DNA from 3 places in the Peribacillus sp. NPDC055009 genome. Region 1 is predicted to be linked to each of the others. Evidence: predicted binding sites of a transcription regulator. Region 1 holds the regulator's gene; each other region holds the start of a gene.

Region 1 (6,054 bases):
ATTCTTGGTTCATCTAATAGATGAAACAGGTAATGAAATTAGTGAAAAAAGCTCAATTAAGGCAATGGATACAGAAAATTTTACTGGCACACTTCCGGAAGTACCTAAGTCAGGGGTTTATAATGTAACAATAGATGTCAAGGAAAAAAATGTGGATGGTACTGAAAGAACCCGGACACTGATTCGTTCGGTCTATATTGAGAAATAGTGAAATGCATTCTCTTCTTTGAGAGGGTATCAGACTGTAGACAAATTCGAAGTTTGCCTCCAATCTTTTCTTGAAAAATAGATCCTGTTGAATACAGAAATCCGGTCCCTTTCCGCCGATCCTACCAAGCCGCCTCGGCAGGAGTGTAAAAAACATAATAACCCACTTTTCCCGACAAAAAAATCCCTTCTCTTAATTGAAAAGGGTTTTTTGATGTAATGTGGTGCTAACATGGGTGGTTTGTTTTAGCCAAAGGATTCAGCCAGTTTGTAATTACTAATACAGCGATTAAATTAATGGTGTTCGATGGGAAATAAAGCTAGTAAGGTCATCTAGCAATAAAAAGATTGATGAATTTCAGCTAGGCAACAAGAATAGATTTAATCCGTCTTTTTGTAGGATTCTCTATAAGACAAAATACCAGTTTTGAGTGCAGCATAATTGCCTATGCTTGCATAGCCATAAAACCAGCCCATGAAAATTCCTGAAACCAAGTGATGACGATGACTGATGAAAATGGAAATGAACAAGCCAAGACCCAAAGCGATGGTAGGGACGAATTTTGGATGAATATGAAACATGACCTTAATAAATTGAGTAAGAATCATGATGGTAGGAATGGCTATCACTGCATCCCAGAAGTTTGTATGGACGGTTGGGTAGTCCATGATTTCACCACCTTGAAATGAAGTTTTTAAAAATAGTTTTTGTTTTTCATCAAGGTTTTATACAAAAATAAATAATTACAAATTTAAAATTAACGAACAAGTTTTGAAGATTTTCAGTGTTCGACAGGAAAAGCCGTAAATCCATTTAATTAAATGGATTGACGGCTTTTCCTGTTTGGTAGGGAAATGGATAAATAATACTCGAAGCAGGCAACTCTAGGTAAGAAATCTATAATAAAAACAATTAGCCAAACATCAGAACCTTTTGTATGGGACTTGCTGTAACCTTTTTCATAGATGAGAATACGATAAGAATGAAGATGAACAGTGAAAAATAAAGTAAAACCATTGATGGGAGGTTCTAATGAGCAAGGAAACATTTATTAAGGAAATTGCTCCCTATGCCCAGAAAATTCAACAGGAATTTAAAATATTACCTTCTGTTGTCATTGCACAAGCTTGTTTGGAGAGTGGATATGGGACAAGTTTATTAGCAAGCAAAGGAAAAAATATATTCGGTACAAAAGGTGACTTCAAGGGTGAGTCTGTCATCATTCAGACAATGGAATATGTCAATGGCGTACCCGTTCAAGTATGGAACAAATTCAGAAAATACCCATCTTGGGAAGAAAGTCTTAGAGATCTTGCCAATTTATATGTAAAGGGGACTTCATGGAATAGAAGTCTTTATACGGCTGTCATTGGAGAAAAAGATTACAGAAAAGCACTCAAAGCAATTTTCGATGCTGGGTACGCCTCGGATCCCAACTATATTGAAAAACTGGTGAACCTTATCGAAACAAGCGATTTAACAAAATATGATGCAAGTATAGAAGAGGTTTATCATATTGTCCAAAAAGGGGATACCGTCTCTGCGCTTGCAAAAGCATACGGTTCTACACAAGTGCAGATTCAACAGTGGAACGGCTTGGTAGATCTTAACCTAATTAAAGTGAACCAAAGATTACGAGTGAAGTGAATTTTAACTGGGAGCGGTAGTTAAAGCTCTCTTTTTTATTGTAATCAGAGTGTTACCAAAGTACATATTAGGCGATCGTATACTTCCGTTCGTAATTAAGGATGTTTAAATTCCCATGAAAACTTGATTCTATTAAAATTCCATATGCATATTGAGAGAATTCGGGACATAGATTAAACAAACAAAAAAAGCGCGGTTAGCGCTTTTAGTGTATTTGTCTATATAAGCCTATTACTTTTCCAAGTATCGAAACATCTCGTAAAATAATTGGTTCCATATTCGAGTTCTCAGGCTGAAGCCTTATGTAATCCGGTTCCTTAAAGAATCGTTTTACAGTGGCTTCATCATCTTCCGTCATGGCCACGACGATATCTCCATTATTGGCATTGCTTTGTTGTTTCACGATGACATAATCCCCATCATGAATTCCTGCTTCGATCATACTTTCACCCATGATTTCCAGCATGAATACATGGTCATCATGTGGAACCATGCTTTCGGGAAGCGGAAAGTATTCTTCTATGTTCTCAATGGCCGTTATCGGCATTCCCGCTGTTACTTTTCCAAGTAACGGCACGTTCACGACATTGACTTTGGGAATATTGTTCGCTTCCTCCAAATTCATTATTTCAATGGCCCTTGGCTTGGTTGGGTCACGTCTAATCAGGCCTTTGCTTTCCAGGCGTGATAAATGCCCGTGTACTGTTGAACTTGAAGCAAGTCCCACTGCTTCACCAATCTCCCGTACGGAAGGTGGATACCCTTTTTGGCGAACCTCTTCTTTAATGAAATCAAGAATATCTTGCTGCCTTTTTGATAGTTTAGTCATATGTGCACCTCTTCCCCAATGTTCTTTGCTACATTATAGCATGGCCCCCAATTCTATACAAACATAAGTTCGAATTTTGTTGTTGACTGAAACAAACGTTCGTATTATAATTTGACCATAACATACGAACGAACATTCGCTTTGGAGGGATATTTATGAAAAAATTATACAAAAATTATATTTATACGATTCTATTAGCGGGATCAGTATTCATCTTTTCAATTTTATTCTCTTGTACATTGAACAATGATCCAAAAAAGGATTTCCTTTCTATAGAAGTAAGTGAAGGTGATACCCTATGGGGAATCGCCGAAGAATACGAAGAAGCAAATTTGACAAAAAAAGAATTCATTGGTTGGATAGAAGAGCATAATGGTGTCAGGGCGGATACAATTAAACCTGGTCAAGTCATCGTCATACCGGTTAAAGGGGAAGAACTTGTCCAGAATTTGGCCAGTGAGCAGTAAGCAGTGAAGGTAGGGTATTATGAAGGCGGTAATCTATTGTAGGGTCAGCACAGAAAAAGAGTCACAGGAAACATCATTGGCAAGGCAGGAAGATGAGTTAGTCAAATTGGCAGAAAAGATGGATGTTGAAGTTATATCCATAATAAAAGAGCAGGCAAGTGGTTATGAGTTGAATCGGGATGGCATTTTTGACATGCTCGAACTATTTAAAACTAAAGAAGCTGAAGTACTATTAATCCAGGATGAAACAAGGCTGGGAAGAGGGAATGCCAAAATAGCCCTTTTCCATGTCATCCTTAAAGAAAATGTTAAAATTTATACACTCTCACATGACGGGGAGCTTGAGTTATCGGATTCGGATGCCATGGTCATCCAGATAGTCGGTATTGTAGAAGAATACCAAAGGAAACTACATAATCTTAAAATAAAGCGCGGGATGATAAGAGCCGTTGAAAAAGGATACCGTCCTCAAAAAAACCTTCAGAATCAAAGGAATTCCACTGGAAGGGACCGTATGGAAATCCCTATTGAAGAAATTATTAAACTTCGGGCCAATGGATTGACATTCGCAGAAATCGCAGCCACTTTAAGGGGCTTTGGATACAATGTTTCAAAGGCTACTGTGAACAGGCGTTTTCTCGAACATCAACTGAATACAAATGAAAGTAAATCTTAGAACTTGTAATTTCGCTTTTTTTTTAATACCATGACAATATCCGGAGATTATGAAGGAGCGAAATTATGTTATCAAAAGAAAAAATAGCCCGTATTAATGAACTTTCTAAAAAGGCGAAGGCTGAAGGTTTGACGGAAGTTGAGGCAAAAGAGCAAACCCAATTGAGAAGTGAGTATTTGGAAACATTCAGAAAGTCCATGACTGATACGTTGGAGCATGTGAAGGTCGTTGATCCAGAAGGTAATGACGTCACTCCTCAAAAGATAAAAAATATAAAAGAAAAAAGAAACTTACATTAATGCTTGGATCCTTCTGATAAAACATTCCGCTTGAGTATCCTGTTAGCATTTAGGAGTAAAAAGGGAGTACATGCATGTATGTATTCTCCTATTTAGTTTAATCTAAATAGGGGACTTCTGTTATTATAGAAAATTGCAATATTGAGGCAGTAAATAGTGATTTTAGTTGTGATATTATGCTTGTCACTATAATATAAAGAGGTACATTACAGGAAGGGATGTTTTTACAATATGTTAGATAAATTAGATGCACTTTCTATCAATACGATTCGTACATTATCAATTGATGCAATTGAAAAGGCTAATTCCGGCCATCCAGGTATGCCAATGGGTGCTGCGCCGATGGCGTATAAACTATGGACCGAATATATGAACCATAACCCGAAAAATCCCGATTGGTTTAATAGAGATCGCTTTGTTCTTTCAGCTGGACATGGTTCTATGCTGTTATACAGCCTTCTTCATTTATCGGGCTATGGCTTATCTATCGATGATTTGAAAAGCTTCCGTCAATGGGGCAGTAAAACTCCAGGACATCCTGAATACGGTCATACGGCTGGTGTTGATGCAACTACCGGGCCGCTTGGACAAGGTATCGCAATGGCAGTAGGAATGGCAATGGCTGAACGTCACTTGGCAGAAAGCTATAACCGCGATTCTTATAATGTGGTCGATCATTATACATATGGCATTTGTGGAGATGGAGATTTAATGGAAGGTGTTTCTGCAGAAGCCGCTTCATTAGCTGGACATCTACAACTCGGAAGACTCGTTGTTTTATATGATTCTAATGATATTTCTCTTGACGGCGACTTAAGCCAATCATTTAGTGAAAGCGTAGCAGACCGGTTCAAATCTTATGGATGGCAATATATCCGCGTTGAGGATGGGAATGATCTTCAGGAAATTGCTAAAGCGATTGAAGAAGCGAAAACCGACGATGCACGCCCAACATTAATCGAAGTGAAAACGGTTATTGGTTACGGTTCACCAAACCGTTCAGGTAAATCTGCTGTTCACGGCGCTCCGCTTGGTGCAGATGAGCTGAAATTGACAAAAGAAGCATATAAATGGACATTTGAAGAGGACTTCCATGTTCCGGAAGAAGTGTATTCACACTTTAATGAATCTGTTGTTAATGCAGGCGCTCAAAAAGAAGAAGCTTGGAATGAATTGTTCAAAAATTACAAAGAAGCACATCCTGAGTTAGCACAGCAATTGGAGTTGGCCATCAAAGGTGAACTGCCTGCTGATTGGGATCAGGAAATTCCGGTCTATGAAGAAGGTAAAACATTAGCTTCCCGTGCTTCAAGTGGGGAAGTGCTAAATGCTATTGCCAAAAGGGTCCCTAGCTTCATTGGGGGTTCTGCGGATTTAGCCGGATCTAATAATACTGCCATCAAAGGTGAGACTGATCTATTACCTGGTAATTACAGTGGCCGTAATATATGGTTCGGTGTACGTGAATTCGCTATGGGTGCGGCTTTAAATGGAATGGCACTTCATGGTGGATTAAAAGTATACGGAGGAACATTCTTCGTATTCTCTGATTATCTACGTCCTGCCATAAGAATGGCAGCACTAATGGGACTGCCTGTAAACTATGTATTCACTCATGACAGCATTGCTGTAGGAGAAGACGGACCGACACATGAGCCAATCGAACAATTGGCATCATTGCGTGCAATGCCTAACCTAGGGGTAATCCGTCCAGCTGATGGCAATGAAACGGCAGCAGCCTGGAAAGTGGCTATGGAGTCTACAAATAAACCAACTGCCCTTGTACTGACTCGTCAAGGATTGCCAACAATTAAAGATACTTCCGAAACTGCGTATGAAGGTGTTTCAAAAGGAGCTTACATCATCTCTGCTTCTAAGAAAGAAGTAGCCGATGCATTACTTCTTGCGACTGGTTCCGAAGTGAACTT
Region 2 (6,054 bases), on a different contig from region 1:
TTGACATATACAAAAATGGGTATGCTCACTCCAACTGCTAAATGCTTCAAGTCGTTAATGGCATGAAAATCTGCTCATCGATATATAGGGGAAAAGTACTTATTTACTAATTTCAATTAAATTTTGAAGATTGAAGAGTTAAATATAGGAGATGGGGGAAAGTATAGTAGTATTGTGGCTTTTATTAACAAGGGAGGGATTTTTTTGTCTGATAAATCAAAAAAAACAAATGATGAATCGAAAGAAACATTAACGAACAGGCAAGGGCACCCGGTAACGAATAACCAGAGTATTAGAACTGTAGGGAACAGAGGACCTAGTACACTTGAGAACTATGATTTCCTGGAAAAGATCAGCCACTTCGATAGGGAGCGTATCCCTGAACGGGTTGTGCATGCCCGCGGTGCAGGTGCGCATGGTTATTTCGTTCCGACCGGTAAGGCGGGGGACGAGCCGATTTCAAAATATACGAGAGCGAAGGTTTTTCAGGAAGAAGGTAAAAAAACCCCGGTATTCGTGAGATTTTCATCTGTTATTCATGGAGGGACGTCCCCGGAAACGTTACGTGACCCAAGGGGATTTGCCGTTAAATTTTATACGGAAGACGGAAACTGGGATCTTGTAGGCAATAACCTGAAAATTTTCTTTATCCGTGATGCCATGAAATTCCCGGATTTGATTCATGCCTTCAAACCGGATCCGGTCACGAATATTCAGGACGGCAGGAGGATTTTCGATTTTTGCTCGAGTTCGCCTGAAACATTCCATATGGTTACCTTTGTGTTTTCCCCATGGGGCATTCCAGCTAACTATCGCATGATGCAAGGATCAGGGGTCAATACTTATAAATGGGTGAATGAGGAAGGGAAAGCAGTGCTTGTCAAGTATCATTGGGAACCGAAACAAGGGATCAAGAACCTGACACAGCAAGAGGCCAATGAAATTCAAGCTACGAATTTCAATCATGCCACACAGGATCTTTATGAAGCGATCGAACGCGGGGACTATCCTGAATGGGATCTCAACGTACAAATCATGAGTGATGATGATCATCCTGAGTTGGATTTCGATCCGCTGGATGATACGAAGATCTGGCCGAAAGATGAGTTCCCTTGGCTGCATGTCGGTACGATGGTATTGAATAGAAACCCTGAAGACTATTTCACTGAAGTCGAACAGGCTGCATTCGGCACAGGTGTCCTAGTGGATGGACTGGACTTTTCTGATGACAAGATGTTACAGGGACGTACATTCTCTTATTCCGATACACAGCGTCACCGTGTTGGCGCGAATTATCTGCAATTGCCGATCAATGCTCCGAAAAAACGAACAGCCACGAATCAGACTGGCGGACAGATGCAATATGAAGTTGGCAGAGGCAGCCAAAGCCCCCACATCAACTACGAACCATCAACTGTCGGCGGCTTGAAAGAAGCCAAGCAGACGGGCAAGGAGCATACACCTATGGTGGAAGGGAAACTTGTTCGTGAGACAATCGATCGTCAAAATAATACGAAACAGGCCGGGGAAACATTCCGTGAATTCGAGGATTGGGAAAAGGACGATTTAATTTCCAATTTAGTGGCGGCATTGGCTCCTGCCGACAAGCGCATTCAGGAAAAAATGATAGCACTTGCCGAAGAGGCCGATGAAGAGTATGGCCGCAGATTGAAAGAGGGACTGGCCTCGGCTTCTGAACATACGGAATCTTCAAAACCACTGGGCGGGACGGATAACCCTGAGGATGCCGTTAGTAAAGGACATGAAGCGGATCCATATTGATGGGACTAAAAAAGAGGCAAACTTCCCTATAAAGGGGTTTGCCTCTTTTTTTAATGGGCATAATTGATGGAAGTGTGGAAGGTTCTTCTGATGATGCCTTGAAAATCAAGTGGGAAATTGATTGGCAAAAAACTTGATAATCATTTAAACTGAAACTACTCTATTTTTCTCTTATAAAGGAGATGAAAAAATGATTAAATTTCTTTCTGCCCTTTTCCTTCCTTGTCTACTCGTCATGCTATTTTCAAGGGTCACCTATAACAATGTCGTGGGCCTTGTTTTAACTGTTGCCTTGATTACAGCTTCCGCATATAAAGGTTATACGCATACAAACTTATTGATCATCGTCGATGCCTTATCCCTAACAGTGGGATTTTGGTTATCAAAAAGAATGATGAAACGTACATCCAAGAGCGCCTGACACAAAAGGTGCTTTTTTTGTACCCAAACTTGTAATTCCCCTCAACACATCATGAAGTCCATAAAACAAAAATAGAATGGATGTTCGCTTATTGCTGGTTTGTTTTAAGGCTATTGTGGTAGAATGTGTATATATGCTTTATCAAACCGGAATAAATAGAAGGGATATAGTTATGTCCCGTTTTCATATAAAAATATTTCAATAGGAGGCTATGCTTGGTGAAGGATAAGTTTGAGTTAGTCTCAAAATACTCTCCTCAAGGAGATCAGCCGGCAGCAATTGAAATGCTGGTCGAAGGGATTAAGGAAGGCAAGGAAATGCAGACGTTATTGGGGGCAACGGGGACAGGGAAAACGTTCACCGTTTCCAATGTGATTCAAAGAATCAATAAACCGACTCTTGTCATTGCCCACAATAAAACGTTGGCAGGGCAGCTTTATAGTGAGTTCAAAGAGTTCTTCCCTAATAATGCCGTTGAGTACTTCGTTAGCTATTATGATTACTACCAGCCAGAGGCTTATGTTCCATCCACGGATACATTCATCGAGAAAGATGCAAGCATCAATGATGAAATCGATAAACTGCGTCACTCGGCAACCTCGTCTTTGTTCGAAAGGAAAGATGTCATCATCATTGCCAGTGTTTCGTGCATATATGGACTCGGTTCTCCTGAAGAGTACCGGGAGATGGTCGTTTCCCTCCGAACAGGCATGGAGATAGACCGGAATGCCTTGCTGCACAGACTCGTGGATATTCAATATGAACGTAATGATATTGCTTTCCAACGGGGGACCTTCCGCGTTCGCGGCGACGTGGTCGAAATTTTCCCGGCCTCACGTGATGAACATTGCGTACGGGTCGAGTTTTTCGGGGATGAGATTGACCGTATTCGTGAAGTCGATGCCCTGACTGGCGAAATTACCGGTGAACGGGATCATATCGCCATTTTCCCGGCTTCCCACTTCGTAACCCGCGAAGAGAAAATGCGGATAGCCATTCAAAATATCGAAACGGAACTGGAAGAACGATTGAAGGAATTAAGGGAAGATGAAAAACTCCTTGAAGCGCAGCGCTTGGAGCAGCGGACCCGTTATGATTTGGAAATGATGCGTGAAATGGGCTTTTGTTCAGGGATCGAGAACTATTCCCGCCATTTGACGCTTCGTCCCTCAGGTGCGACACCATACACTTTAATAGATTACTTTCCAGAGGATTTCCTATTGGTCGTGGATGAATCACACGTAACCCTCTCGCAAATCCGCGGAATGTTCAATGGAGATCAGGCGCGTAAGCAAGTGCTCGTCGATCATGGCTTCCGTCTGCCGTCTGCGAAAGATAACCGCCCGCTAAGATTTGAGGAATTTGAAAAAAAGGTCCATCAATCCATATTCGTTTCGGCAACTCCGGGACCATATGAACTCGAACATACCCCGGAAATGGTTCAGCAGATCATCCGTCCTACCGGATTGCTGGATCCGACGGTGGAAGTGCGGCCGATTGAAGGGCAAATAGATGACTTGATCGGTGAAATTCAGGAACGCGTCAAAAAGAACGAGCGTGTGCTCATAACGACCTTGACGAAAAAGATGTCTGAGGATTTAACTGATTATTTAAAGGAAATCGGCATCAAGGTCCAATATCTTCATTCGGAAGTGAAGACCTTGGAAAGGATAGAAATCATCCGGGAACTTCGAATGGGCAAATATGATGTTCTAGTTGGAATCAATCTTTTAAGGGAAGGCCTCGATATTCCGGAAGTGTCGTTAGTGACCATTCTGGATGCCGATAAAGAAGGGTTCCTTCGCTCGGAACGTTCGCTTATTCAAACGATGGGCCGTGCAGCCCGTAATGCGAACGGCCACGTCATCATGTATGCAGACCGAATCACGAATTCGATGGAACTTGCCATCAATGAAACGAGGCGGCGCCGTGAAATCCAGGAAAATTATAATAAAGAGCATGGAATATTGCCTCAAACCATTCAAAAGGATATCCGCGACTCCATAAGGGCGACTCATGTTGCCGAAGAAGGCGAAGAGTATAAGGAAGACCTTGCACCAAGCCTCGCGAAGCTTCCTAAAAAAGAGCGTTTAAAAGTGATGGCAAGCATGGAAAAAGAAATGAAGGAAGCGGCAAAGGCACTGGACTTCGAGCGAGCTGCCGAGCTGCGTGATTTATTACTAGAGTTAAAAGCGGAAGGGTGACGAAACATGGCAATGGATAAAATTGTGATAAAAGGCGCCAGGGCCAACAATTTAAAGAATATTGATATCACGATACCGAGAGACAAACTTGTTGTGCTGACCGGATTATCCGGATCTGGAAAGTCTTCCTTGGCTTTTGATACGATTTATGCAGAAGGGCAAAGACGTTATGTGGAATCACTTTCCGCTTATGCTCGTCAATTCTTAGGCCAAGTGGATAAACCGGATGTCGATGCGATAGAAGGTTTGTCACCAGCCATTTCCATAGACCAGAAAACGACCAGTCGAAATCCTCGTTCAACCGTAGGGACTGTTACGGAGATCTATGATTATTTAAGGCTGTTATTTGCACGGGTCGGCAGGCCGACCTGTCCCATCCATAATATAGAAATCACCTCACAAACGATAGAGCAAATGGTGGACCGCATTCTTGATTACCCTGAGCGAACCAAGCTTCAAGTATTGGCACCGCTAGTCTCAGGCAGAAAAGGGACACATGCGAAAGTTTTGGAGGAAGTTAAGAAACAAGGATATGTCCGCATTCGTGTGAACGGGGAAATGCATGACCTCAGCGATGAGATCACTCTCGAAAAAAATAAAAAACATTCGATTGAAGTCATCATAGACCGGATCGTCATAAAAGAGGGTATCATGGCCAGGCTTGCAGATTCATTGGAAAGTGCTTTGCAGCTTGGCGAAGGTAAAGTCATCATTGACGTCATGGGTGAGGAAGAGCTGCTGTTCAGTGAACATCATGCTTGTCCATACTGCGGATTTTCGATTGAAGAGTTAGAGCCTAGAATGTTTTCCTTCAATAGCCCGTTTGGGGCCTGCCCGGATTGTGATGGCTTGGGGGCAAGGCTGGAGGTGGACCGTGATCTGGTCATCCCGAATAACGAATTAAGCCTCCGTCAACATGCAATTGCGCCATGGGAGCCGACTAGTTCTCAATATTACCCTCAGCTCCTTGAAGCGGTGGCAAACCATTATGGGATAGATATGGATGTGCCCGTTAAGGATTTACCGGAAGAGAAGATGGATAAGGTCTTGCTTGGTTCAGGCAAAGATAAGATATATTTCCGTTATAAAAATGATTTTGGAAGAGTGCAAGAAGGATATATTCCTTTTGAAGGAGTTTTAAGAAACATCGAAAGGCGCTTCAAGGAGACGAGTTCTGACTTTATTCGTGAGCAAATGCAGAAATACATGTCAGAACATCACTGTCCAACCTGTAAGGGTCATCGATTGAAAAAAGAGAGTCTTTCCGTGCTCATTCAAGGGGTCCATATTAGTGAAACGACAGCTTTATCAGTGGAGGATGCGTTAGTATTTTTCGATGAGCTTGATTTGACTGAAAAAGAAGCTGCAATTGCGAGATTGATTTTACGTGAAATTCGTGAGCGGCTCGGTTTCCTGGCTAATGTAGGTTTGGAATATTTGACGTTGAGCAGGGCAGCGGGAACTTTATCAGGCGGTGAAGCGCAGCGTATAAGATTGGCGACGCAGATCGGTTCCCGATTGACGGGAGTCCTATATATTTTGGATGAACCTTCAATAGGGCTGCATCAGAGGGATAACGATCGATTGATCGAAACATTGAAGAATATGCGCGAAATCGGGAACACCCTCATTGTTGTCGAGCACGAT
Region 3 (6,054 bases), on a different contig from region 1:
AATAACCGAAGTTTTCATATGAATTGGTAACTATTTCATGGGGGATCCGTCTATTTCTAGTAGGAGGGATTTGTATGAAGAGGATTGTAAACCTTTATATATCCATATTCGTTGCCTTTATTCTGGGTAGCTGTCAATCCCCTGATTGGAACAGGGATGATGCCGTCGGTAAGGGGGAAGAAGGTTTCATTACGGATCTTGACGATAAAAGGATTTTGATTAAAAGGACGTATTATAAGGTGACCACTGATACATCCATTCAAGATCAACATGGTAACGCTCTCGATTATTCCGACCTGGAAATCGGGATGAAAGTGAAACCATGGCACCGGGGCGGGGTGAAGAAATCATTTCCTGGGAAAGCGGAAGCGGAACTGATTCTTGTTTTGACGGATGTAAAAAGCTTGGCCGAACAAAGGGCGGTCACTGCTGCCCTCAATCATGTCAGTAAAGCGGAAAGTCAGCGATTCATGGTTCTCGAAGTCGTCCATTTACCGTCAGAGCATGTTTATAATATCGAAATGATGAACCGTTCCAACTTGGACGCTTCATTCATGGTGACAGTTGAGGATTTAACGGATGAAATATTATATATAAAATAAAACAACCGGGCTGAATCACTATGAATTCTGTCCGGTTGTTTTATGGGATTTTATAAAGTTTTCGCACCTAAATATTTTGGTTTCCAATAAGAATTATCCATATCCGTGATGGTTATTCCTTTAGAAGAAGTAGCACTGATGAATTGACCATTTCCGATATAGATACCAACATGGGATACCCCTGTTCTTCCAGAAGAAGTATCAAAGAATACAAGGTCACCCTTAGCTGGTGAAGATACTTTTAAACCTGTATTGGAATAAAGCAAGGATGTTGTACGCGGTAAGGTGATTCCTTGTGATTTCTGGAATACGTAATAGACGAAGCCTGAGCAGTCAAATCCAGTTGGTGTTGTACCGCCCCATTTGTAGGGTTTGCCTATTAAGGTTTTTGCATAGCTGATCAAGCTTGTATTATTGACCTTATAAACACCAAGCTTATTAAATGTGTTACGGCCCGCAATTCCGTCGGCAGTCAGCCCTTTAGATTTTTGGAATTTTTTTACTGCTGATACAGAATAGGTGCCGTAATATGTAGTCAGTGAACCTGAATATGTGAAATAACCTTTGGTTTTTAAAAGTTGTTGTAGTTGTTTGACATCACTATGTGTCATTCCGGGTCTGAGGGTTTGATCTCCAATATTTGCAAAGGCTTGCAGCGGGGTTAGCATCATGGCAGAAGCAACAGCAGCTGAAGCGATCCATTTCTTCATAATTTTCATTTCCTCTCTATCTATCTCTCTATATTCTTAACAATATTATCCTACAATACCATTATGACAATTAGACATAATTTTGGTTACAGTTTTATTACAAAAAATGAGTAGTAAGACTAAATTTAAAATAGACGAAAGACTGTTGAAAAGGGTGAAAAAAATTAAAAAAACTAAGTATAAGGATCCATTAAAAATTATTCAAGCTACGAATTGATTCTTTTTAAAAAAACTATTTGGATATTAAGTTTAAATATGGTATTTTAACCATTTTTAGTATCTATTATATTTTTCAAGGAAATTACATTAAAAAGTAGAAATTTGTATGAAAACTTCCATTGAATAAGAACGTATATTCGGTTAAAGTTATGAATATAATAAAAGCGAACATATATTCTTGTTAGGGTGAGAAGTGATGGATTATGGGACGATGCCGAAACAATCAATTATGTGTATCGATATGAAAAGTTTTTATGCAAGCTGTTCAGCGGTCATGCTTGGTCTGGACCCGCTTGATTGTTATCTGGCGGTGGTTGGTGATTTGAAGAGGACAGGGAGCATTGTGCTTGCGGCTTCTCCAAAGATGAAGAAGGAATTTGGCATCAAGACAGGTTCGCGGATGTTTGAGATCCCGAATGATCCGAGGATTGTCGTCGTTGAACCTAAAATGGCGACCTATTTAAGGGTTTCGACGGAAATCACCCGCTTGTTCAACCGTTATGTGCCCAAAGAAGCGATTCACGTATATAGTGTGGACGAAAGTTTTGTGAAAGTCGATGGTGCCGCTTCTTTATGGGGAGATGCCCGGATGATAGCTGAAAAGATAAAGGATGAAATCGAACGGGAATTACAGCTCCCCTGTGCCATTGGAATTGGACCGAACATGCTTATGGCAAAACTTTGCCTTGATTTGGAAGCCAAACATAATGGGATTGCAGAATGGAAGTATGAGGATGTGCCAAGCAAACTTTGGCCGATTTCCCCACTTCGTGAAATGTGGGGGATCGGCAGGCGCGTAGAAAAAACCCTTCATGGAATGGGAATATTCACGGTTGGACAGCTTGCCAATTATGATCTTGAATTACTTGAAGCGAAGTTTGGAATTATGGGCAATCAGCTTTACCACCATGCTTGGGGAATAGATTTATCCGATATGGGGGCAGCGATCATCGAAGGGCAGGTAAGCTTCGGCAAAAGTCAAATCCTGCTGCGGGATTATAAGGAGGAGCATGAGGTAAAGCAGGTCATGCTGGAAATTTGCGAAGAAGTTGGAAGAAGGGCACGCACCCATCGCAAGGCAGGAAGGACGGTGAGCCTAAGCATTGGTTACAGCAAGGATGAGTTCGGCGGAGGTTTCCAACGTTCGCGTTCAATTAGCGAACCGACCAACATTACGATGGAGCTATATAAAGTTTGCCTGGAGCTTTTTCATGAGAACTATAAGCAAAAAACGGTTCGGAGCATAGAGGTCAGGCTCTCGAATATTGTGGATGATAACGAAATGCAGCTGACTTTATTCGATGCTTCGCGCTGGAAGAAGCGGGAATTGAGTTACACGGTTGATCGAATCCGCCATAAATATGGAGCCAAATCGTTATTGCGTGCCGTTTCGTATACAGAAGCAGGTACAGCCGTTTACCGAAGCAAGCTGCTTGGTGGTCATAAGGCGTAAGGTTGACTTTGAAGGGAGGGAAAAGAATGATACGTGATCGCGGCCGTATCAAATGGACATCGATGATGTTGCCGGAGCATGTGAAGATGCTTCGGGATTGGGTGGTGGAGGATGGCTATGAAACGAAACGCATCCTGGATGAGCAGCAACTGGAAGAAATGAATGCGGTAATGGGGGAAGCGATGGAGGAAAGAAAGGATGTCACGATTGCTCATTATGAAGGCAACCGGTATCAGCTGTTAATCGGCAGGATCCATTATTATAATGAGCTCACCCAAAAGCTTCATATCGTCGATCGGTTTCAGCAGGCTCACTATATCAGGCTTTCCGATATCGCGGATGTAAGGATAATGGAATGATGAGCGGAAGGGCTGTTCCCAAGGGACAGCCTTTCAAAACGGTATCGTGATGAAAGGTATCACGGAGGAGTATGAGAATCGGCATTTGTTAGCACGGTTAATGAAGAAAGTGATTTTCGTGTCGGCTGAAGCTTGCAAAGGAAGGCAGTTTCTTTAACAGAAGCGTATTTATCGTTTATAATGGGGGAAACATCGGGAGGCGTGCAATCATGTATATTGAATGGACGGAAACAGCGGCTGAGAAAATGGCCGATAAGGTACAGGGACAAGAAGGATATTTACAGTTGAAATATGATACTGATGGCTGTGGCTGCGTGGTAAGCGGTGTGACCGCGCTATGGTGGGTCAACGAACCTGAAGAAGGTACCGAAAAAGTGGAAACAAACGGGATTCCACTATATGTGGAGAAATCAAAAATGATTTTTCTTGATGAGGTCATGAAAATAGACTTTGTTCCGGAAGCGAACAGCTTTCAATTAAAAAGTCCGAATCAAATCTTGAATCCAAGGATGAGTTATTTTAATAAAATCTGACTAAAAAGCAAAGAGGGGATCTTGGATACCCTCTTTTTTCTTCTCAGACAAGTTTTAGAAACTGATCGATTTGATCTTCATATTCTTTTGGATTTTCATTATAAGATTGAGCGTGGGCCCCTTTTTTAGCGATGTAAAGCTGCTTTGGGCCCTCTTTTGCTGCATATAATTCCGCTGTCATGGAAGCGGGAATGAAACTGTCATTTTCACTATGGATGAAGAGCACCGGGTTTCGGATATTTTTTATATAATCGATTGGGGACACTTCGTTGGTCCAATATCCGTCACGGAGTTTGATGAACATACGCCCAAGCGGAAACACTGTCCAGGAAGGAAATGGGACTTCATGCTTGAGCTGGTGTTTGATTTGATCCTCGAAATTTGAAAATGGACAGTCGGCAACGTAAAAATTAGCACCGTCTTCAAGCATTCCGGCATATAAAAGCAGGGTTACGGCCCCCATGGATTCACCATGAATGCCAATATGAAGGTCGGGACCTTTACGTCTTTTCAATTCATCGATTACGGCCTTCAGGTCGAATTTTTCATAATGTCCGTAACTGCTCGTCTTGCCACCGGAATCCCCATGCCGGCGGTGGTCATAAATGATTGCGTTGAAGCCCCGCTTAAGAAAAATATTCATGTACTTAATCGAATTGACTTTGTTTTCCGTCACACCATGAGAAATGATCACCCACTTATTGGTGTCATGCGGTTCGATAAACAAGCATTTCAAGGAATATCCGGATGGTGACGATACCCAAATTTCCGTTTTAGGCAGATTATCAAAATCCTCCCGGATCAGGCGTTTAGCCATGATTTCACGATTCTGGATAAAATCATCTTCCTTCTTTTTCATGTACATGATCCGATTGGAAAAATAAATGCCGACGCCGATGATATACGATAGGATTCCGGCGAGTGTAAACCACCATTTCTTCATGAAAGGTCCTCCTAGGTTGATTTTCTTTATTTTACCATGTGGGAAATGGGAAAACACTGTTGAAAACGATGACGAGGAAAACGGCAGTCGTGATATAATAATTTCATAAATGGGCAGGGAGGTATTAAGGATGAAAAAGAAACAGCCGCGAAATCAAACTCAAAGCAAAAACCAAGATAAAGATTCATCTTCATTGAAACTTGGTGATATGATCAATCAAGATATCATGTCCCAGCTTCGTCAAAAGCAAAAGGAACTTAATGAGGCTGAACAAGAAAAAAGGGCAGCGGAAGAAGAAAAGAAACGCGAAGAAAGAAAGCGGCGGGAGAAGAATAAATCATTTGAAGAACTATTGGGTGAAAGCAATCTGAACTGGAAGAACTATAAATGAAGGACAGGGAGCAGTTTAAGTTTTAAGTGGGCTGGCTCCCTTTTTCTGTTCAGGAAGACCATTCCTTGCTGATATTCCTTTATTTTATAAAGTATAACGATTATATTAAAGATAAGTTCGATATGCTTTCATATCGGATGGACTACTATTAGCTGGTGATATGATGCAAAATAAAATAGAAAAAGTACTGGAAGACCAATTATGTTTCCTGCTTTATGCAAGTTCGCGGGAAATGACGAAGAAATATAAACCGCTGCTTGATAAACTTGAAGTGACATATCCTCAATATCTTGTCCTGCTTCTATTATGGGAACAGGATACACTTACAGTAAAAAAACTTGGGGAGCTCCTTGCCCTCGACTCAGGAACGCTTACTCCCATGTTGAAACGAATGGAGCAGAATGGCTTGATTGTCCGTGAACGTTCGACTGAAGATGAACGGTCTGTCATGATCAAGCTGACGGAAAAGGGACTTGGTTTACAGGAAGAGGCCTGCTTCATTCCCGATCGCATTTCAGCTATGTCGGGTGATGATAAGAAGGTGCTTGAGGATTTAAAAGCTTCACTGCTCCAACTATTGAAAACTTTACAGCAATTTTAGCAAAGAAAAGACGCTTGGGGTTCCCCAAGCGTCTTTTTGTCGGATTTAATCTACATCTATTTCAAAGGCGACGTCCACATTGCCGTTGATTGCTTTTGAATAAGGACACATTTGATGTGCTTTATGAACAAGGGTTTCGAATGTCGCCTTATCGACCCCGGAACCCTTCACAGCCAAAGTTACAGCCAAGCTGTACTGATGCATCTCACCCATCAATAGGCTGACGCTTGCGGTGACCTTGGA

Evidence for each region. The regulator LexA, encoded in region 1, represses DNA repair genes until DNA is damaged. The targets are predictions, from matches to a motif close to CGAACATATGTTCG.
Region 2: the regulator LexA is predicted to act here: its motif matches at 2,277-2,290, upstream of uvrB (excinuclease ABC subunit UvrB).
Region 3: the regulator LexA is predicted to act here: its motif matches at 1,697-1,710, upstream of ACWF5P_RS09490 (Y-family DNA polymerase).

What each region holds. Positions count from the first base shown of each region.
Region 1 covers NZ_JBSGVZ010000005.1:32,073-38,126, forward strand. Annotated here, with positions in the region: gene ACWF5P_RS10070 (esterase/lipase family protein) at 1-208, shown strand, start outside; gene ACWF5P_RS10075 (hypothetical protein) at 589-876, opposite strand; gene ACWF5P_RS10080 (glucosaminidase domain-containing protein) at 1,241-1,855, shown strand; gene lexA (transcriptional repressor LexA) at 2,061-2,684, opposite strand; gene yneA (cell division suppressor protein YneA) at 2,840-3,151, shown strand; gene ACWF5P_RS10095 (YneB family resolvase-like protein) at 3,171-3,827, shown strand; gene ACWF5P_RS10100 (DUF896 domain-containing protein) at 3,893-4,126, shown strand; gene tkt (transketolase) at 4,358-6,054, shown strand, end outside.
Region 2 covers NZ_JBSGVZ010000002.1:267,479-273,532, reverse strand. Annotated here, with positions in the region: gene ACWF5P_RS05140 (catalase) at 205-1,782, shown strand; gene ACWF5P_RS05135 (CsbA family protein) at 1,973-2,203, shown strand; gene uvrB (excinuclease ABC subunit UvrB) at 2,422-4,407, shown strand; gene uvrA (excinuclease ABC subunit UvrA) at 4,414-6,054, shown strand, end outside.
Region 3 covers NZ_JBSGVZ010000004.1:248,326-254,379, forward strand. Annotated here, with positions in the region: gene ACWF5P_RS09480 (DUF3221 domain-containing protein) at 75-602, shown strand; gene ACWF5P_RS09485 (C40 family peptidase) at 653-1,312, opposite strand; gene ACWF5P_RS09490 (Y-family DNA polymerase) at 1,725-2,984, shown strand; gene ACWF5P_RS09495 (YolD-like family protein) at 3,011-3,343, shown strand; gene ACWF5P_RS09500 (iron-sulfur cluster biosynthesis family protein) at 3,553-3,876, shown strand; gene ACWF5P_RS09505 (alpha/beta fold hydrolase) at 3,920-4,819, opposite strand; gene ACWF5P_RS09510 (YqkE family protein) at 4,950-5,210, shown strand; gene ACWF5P_RS09515 (transcriptional regulator, SarA/Rot family) at 5,374-5,811, shown strand; gene ACWF5P_RS09520 (Ohr family peroxiredoxin) at 5,857-6,054, opposite strand, start outside.